Regions from separate parts of the Lachnoclostridium phytofermentans ISDg genome, predicted to be linked through region 2. Evidence: riboswitches for the same ligand, from Rfam matches in the RefSeq annotation. Region 2 holds a riboswitch; the other holds the start of a gene.
What was found. Region 2 has a riboswitch for cyclic di-GMP ahead of CPHY_RS08095 (transglutaminase-like domain-containing protein). Riboswitches for the same ligand answer to the same signal wherever they lie in the genome.
Positions count from the first base shown of each region.

Region 1: it holds a riboswitch for cyclic di-GMP, as region 2 does, so the genes downstream of both, CPHY_RS05985 (EAL domain-containing protein) here and CPHY_RS08095 (transglutaminase-like domain-containing protein) in region 2, are expected to answer to the same signal.

Region 1 is NC_010001.1:1,428,710-1,431,912, forward strand. It holds gene CPHY_RS05980 (class I SAM-dependent methyltransferase) at 587-1,174, opposite strand; cyclic di-GMP riboswitch class I at 1,361-1,449, shown strand; gene CPHY_RS05985 (EAL domain-containing protein) at 1,591-3,203, shown strand, end outside.
Region 2 is NC_010001.1:1,912,241-1,915,443, forward strand. It holds gene CPHY_RS08090 (SpaA isopeptide-forming pilin-related protein) at 1-1,066, shown strand, start outside; cyclic di-GMP riboswitch class I at 1,346-1,433, shown strand; gene CPHY_RS08095 (transglutaminase-like domain-containing protein) at 1,446-2,264, shown strand; gene CPHY_RS08100 (hypothetical protein) at 2,430-3,086, opposite strand; gene CPHY_RS08105 (DegV family protein) at 3,076-3,203, opposite strand, start outside.

The sequences.
Region 1 (3,203 bases), 480 kb from region 2:
TTTTGAAAGTTACCGTGTTCGATAACGTTACACACTGATTATAGGTGGTAATGTCGAATTTGTCAACAATATGTACAAAAAAATCTTTTTATGTCGAAAACCGAGAGTAGTTTTTTTACAATATTGAACAAAGGGTTCTTGGGATTACGTCATTAATATGTTAAAATTGCTATTCTTTGTTAACGATAACGCTACAACAATAACCAATATATGAAATTGTAGTAAAATAAATCTACTATTTTTTAATGGAAGGTATTAAAATCAGATTATTATGACAAGTAAAAGTACGTGAAGCGTGCATTTCCTTGTTTTTGAAGATTTATAAAAAGATTAGAGGAAATATGGCTTAAGAACAAACAAAAATGATTATACAAATAAATAATAAGAAATTATGGATGTATAGATTAGGCAGCTGTGCGCCTATATTTATGTTTCGGCGCAAGCTACTTATAGATATTCAGATATTATTATTGATTTGGCTCTAAGTTATCCCAATCTTTATTTATAAGAAAAATGGATCTAAAAATTATGGGATAGAAAAATTATGGAATAGAAAAATTATGGGATAGAAAAATTAGATATTATATTAGGAAGCATCATAGGAGTATATCATGTATCGATCCCTAATATCATTGCTATGAATAGCATAAACTTCCACGTCTTTTTCCAATTGAAATGGAGTTTGTTGATTTAAAAAGTTTGTATATTCCTCATCTGGATAATAAAGAATTAAGGATACCTTACGAGGATGCTTAAGTACAGAGTCTAATATGTGATGAACAACACTACTAAAGATAGGAAAGGAAAATGGATTAAAGAAATAAAAAACCGAATCGTCCTCGCCAACCTCATAAGCGGTAGCATAGATGGATTCAAATCGAATTGCTTCTTTTTTAGGGCCATTGTATGATTCTAAATTTTTTATAGCACACCGATAAAATTCATCATTATATTCAACACCGACAGTCTTACAATGAAACCTGTGATGAATATAAAAATTTAGCCGTCCTTTTCCACAACCAAAATCAACAAGGATATCATCTTTACTCAGCGGATAGACATGAAAGAGTTGGTCGAGCACCTCATAAGGAGTAGGTTCATATCGATGAAAATGAAAAGTATCTTTCCCATCTCGTTGAATACCTTCTGTTTGAATGTTTAGCAATTTATCCATAAATACACCTCATTTTTTATCTATATTATACCAAAAAATAAAAATAAGTAGCAAATACTTAATGATATCGCCATTGTTTGTCACATTTTATAATGGTATAATAATTAGCATATCAAATTCTATCCATTTAATTCAAGTAAAGTGTTGATATGTTAAATGATTTATTTACTGTATTAACATAAGTAATTATAAATTTAGCAAACTAATTGAAAGATTAGGACGCAAAGCTATGGGTCTAAGGATATCATAATATCAACGATTGCCAGGTTACAGAAAAGAATCCAGGTGAAAGATCTGGATTTTTTTATTATTAATAAGGAAAAGTTCGCAAAGTGAGCATTTTCCTGTTTATAGAAATTGCTTTACCGATTATTAATAAATATTTGTAATGGAAAAGGACTTGCTTGGAGAAATATATGCTAGACAAAATAAAAATAAAGATAATTTTAATCATGGGAGTAGTATTATCAATTACCATAATTGCTAATTATACAATTAGTGACCATATATTGAAGGCTGAATTAGAGAAAGCATTTTCAAAGGAAGTGTTATCTACTACGCGAGGATTACGCGCTCAGGTTGTACGAATGCTATATGCGGGTATAAAAATAGATGAGATTGATGGATTCGATGAGCAAAGTATAGCTGCTTTTAAAGAAACAGAAAATTTTAAATTTGCTATTACCTTTGATTTGGATGGGAACATTTTATTTCATAGCGGTAATCAGTATAATGAGATTTCTGAGGATATCATTGGCTATTTAAGAAGTTTGGATCATATGGATGAAGATATTAAAACGATCGAATCTAATAATGAGGAATATTACATATGTAGTCTGCCTGTCACAGTAAGAGGTGAAACTAATTCTTATATTGTTGCAGGATATTGCAGCAGAAGTTATGAAAGAGCAGTAAAATTTCTTTCTTTTTCAACAGTTGTTATAGCTATACTAATATTATTGGTAGCTATGGTTATTAGTATTTATTTATTAAATCGTTGGATTACGAAACCTTTAATTAAGCTTCATAAAGCGACGAAAGATATCTTAGTTAATGGCATGGAAGGGGTATCAAAGGTTGAGATAGATCAAAAAGATGAAATAGGAAAGTTGGCGGATTCCTATAATCAGATGATTGATTTTATAGGACAGAGTACAGTATCCAAGAGCTATTTAAGAAATGTTATATCTAATATTTCCGATGCGTTGGTCGTAGCAGACGCAGATTTTTGTATCGAAACTGTAAATGAAGCAACAAAAAAGATGTTTGGATATTCAAAAGAGGAATTGGTTGGGTCTTCGGTATCCATATTTTTTCCTCAAATTCAAGAACAAGTAATAGAACATTGGAAAAATACAATCATTACGCATCGACAATATAGTGATTACGAGGTGATTATTCACACAAAAGAGAAAAATGCAATTCCGGTATTAATTAGTAGTACGGTAATGACAGAAGATAACTCAGGGCAAGTTCATTTTGTATGTATAGCAAAGGATATCTCGGAGCGTAAAAAATCCGAGGAGTCGATACGTTATCAGGCAAATCATGACATGTTAACTGGGCTTAGCAATCGATATGCACTTGAAAAGGAAATCCAAGCGTGTTCGAATATGATATTATTATATCCAGAAGAGATGTCGATGTTTTTGTTTCTAGATTTAGATAAATTTAAAATAGTCAATGATGTATGTGGTCACCATGCTGGAGATGAGTTGATTAAGCATCTCACTTTAATGATGAAACAAAATCTTAGAGAACAAGATACCCTTGCACGTATTGGTGGAGATGAATTTGGCGTGTTATTAAACGGAATAAGTCAAGTGGAAGGCCTAGAAATTGCAGAAAATCTCTGTGAGACAGTGAAAAAATTCCGTTTTGTATGGGAAGAAAAAGTATTTACCCTAGGTGTCAGTATTGGTGCTGTGATTATAAATAGAGATTTATATGAGGTATCAAAAGTGATATCCGCAGCAGATCAAGCATGTTATATCTCAAAAGAAAACGGTGGAAATCGAGTACAACTATT
Region 2 (3,203 bases):
AGGAGCAAAGTTTGATGTTTATAAGGATGGTATTAAAGTTGGAACTTTGACTACTGATGAAAATGGTGAGGCTGAAATCGATGGACTGTTATTAGGTGAGTATAGAATAGCTGAAACAACTCCACCGACAGGATATCAGTTGCCAGTAGATCCTAACACTACAGTAAGTTTAATGGCAGGTGCAGCAGCTACAGTAACAGAAACTATCACCAATAACAAGTATAGAACTCTTGAAATTACTAAGGTAGATGCCAATGACAGTGGATTACTCCTAGAGAATGTCGGTTTTGAACTTTATGATTCAAAAGGTCAGCTTGTTGGAAGAGGTGAAACAGATAAATTGGGTAATCTTACCTTTGAAAATTTGGTATTTGGTACCTATACCCTAAAAGAAGTAAAATCTCCTGCTGGGTATCAGTCAATTAGCAAACCGATTGAGATAGTCCTGGATAGAACTTCCCCGCTTCTATACGAGCTGACAGTTAAAAACAACAAGATACAGGTAATACCGGAAGTTCCTGTTTCTCCTGGAACAGGTACTCCGACGCCTACGCCAGAACCAACAAAGCCAGTAACTCCAACACCAACACCGAAGCCAGTAAAACCAGTAACACCAACGCCGACTCCAAAGCCAGCAAAGCCAGTAACACCGACACCGACTCCGAAGCCTGAGACTGAAGAGAAGGTTACTACCCCTAAGGAAGAACCAAAAGAAGGTAAAGTTCCTGTTCCAGATAAAGGGAAGCCTAAGGTTACTGAGAAACCTAAGCATGGTAAGGTAACAGTGGATGAAAAAGGTAAGTGGATTTATACTCCTAAAAAAGGATACACCGGTAAGGATAAGTTTGTAATAAAGGTTATTGATGGAGATGGAAAAGAAGAGGATTTCTTCTTTAATGTTGATGTCGAAGATGTGCCTTTAGGTAATATTGACGTAGATCATAAAGAGAAGGATAAGGGTGTTAAAGAACTTCCAAAAACAGGTGAAACTGGCATCCAGATTGAGTTTTTATTAGGTTCCGTATTGATAATACTTGGAGCTGTTATTAGAAAAAAAACTAAATAATGATGAAAATCGAGATACTCGTTAGGAAGTCAACCTATTATCTCATGATGAATCATCCTGTAAAATAATTAATGCTAAAAGAAATAATGGTAAAAGGAATAATGGAATGGAGCAATGACTATTCCATTATTCCTTACCAGAAATGATAAAAAACATGTCTTTTCTTTTTGACTTTAAAGAAATCACCTGTAAATGGAACATTAGACCTATTTCGTAAATTTTACAAAAGGTATAAAATAGAAATAAGAAAAACTACATATAGACAAAGTTGGTGCTTTCCAACGATAATAGCAAACCTAGTGAAAACTAGCGACGCAAAACTATAGGGTCTTCCTTAGATATTCTAAGATGATAGCCAGTTACCGAAAGGAGAGTTTTTATGAGCTCAAACCAAATTATAAAGAAATTATTTCTCTTCCTGTTTTCTTTTTTATTATTATTTAGCTCTGTGAAAGGACAAGCAAGTGTCATCGTCGAGTTAGATGAAAGCCATTTGTCAGAAGGCTATGTATCAACAAGTATTAAGGAAACGAAGACAACAGTAGCATATGTAATTGTGATTAGTAAAGATAAGGTATCTTACAATTATCCTGTTGTAGACGGAGGAAAATATCCTTTCACTTTAGGCAATGGAACCTATCAAATTATGATAGGTGAAAAAGTAGAAGGTAATAAATATGTAGCTACCCTACAAAAAGAAATCAAAGTAAAGATAAAGGATGAAACTACCGTATATCTTCAATCCAATGAAGCAATCAATTGGGAAAATGAAGACAGCAGAATACTTAAGAAGGCACAAGAATTAACGAAAAATGCTAATACCAATATAGATAAAGCAAAAGCAATACATAGTTATATCACAAAAAACTATTCTTATGATAATAAAAAAGCGGATAAAGTAACAAAGGATTATACCCCTGATTTAATATCTTTTTATAAAACAAAAAAGGGGATTTGTTATGACTATGTTACTTTAACAGCTGTAATGCTTCGTAGCGTAGGTGTTCCTACAAAAATAGTAAAAGGATACGAATCCAGTAATCCTGATACTTATCATGCATGGAATCAAGTATATAATGAAACTACAAAACAATGGGTTACTATAGATACTACTTATGATGCTACCTTACAGGCAGCAGGCAAAAAAATTAAATTTGAGAAGAATGAAAAAAATTATATGTTAGATAAAGCGTATTAATATAATGAAAGTAAATGGCTCTGTATTAAGTTGAAAGTGGGATTTTATTTAAACCGATCAACTAGGTACAGGGCTATTTTTATTGGTACTTTGGGAATGAAGAGGTTTTATTGGGATTAAGTCATTTTATTATTAGTACTACTAAAATGGAGCGCCACTTCATAGCTATGTATCAGCTATTTTGCGACCCTCCCTGTTTATAACTAAGAAAAATAAAACCACCAGTGTTAAATGCGAAAGGAAAGAAGAATAAGAGATAGTCCAAATGCAACTATACAGGAAAGAGCCCATGACTAGATCTTTCACTGTATGACGCTTGAGTTCTATGGAAGACCATACAACGGCAGCATAGATAAGTATACTAGGGAAAATACACCAGGTACCTACAAAATATATTAATAATATTAAAGGGCCTGTTATACTACAGGAATGACCACTAGCACGTATATGAAATAATTTATTGAAAGTGGTTAAAATAACGATAGAAATAAAATATGCCATAAAAATTAGTAGCAAATTATGAGTTACATTTTGTATAAAGCCCAATAGCAGTGCTGTAGTGTATCCAATTATATTCATGATAAAAGCAAGAGTTCGCTGGCCAGCGCGTCCCTTATCTTTAAATCTTGGAAGTGCATATTGCAACGGGTATCCAAGAATAGGAATTATACCAAGAAAAATGACAGCAATAAAGAAATTTGCATTATTCTTGAAGATATCAAATCTAGTAAAATAAAGGATAATTAGCAATACAGTTACAAGAAGGGAGGGTATGGTAGTTATCCGAATAATCTTTGCAATATGTTCTTTCCTAGTCAACACGCTCACCTCCCCAGAAGAAAAGGGCAACTGTATTAGGTCCGGTATGACTTCCAATCGTAGTACCTACATAATTTATTTCTACATTTCCAATTAAATTAGGAAATGTTTTTTGAACTA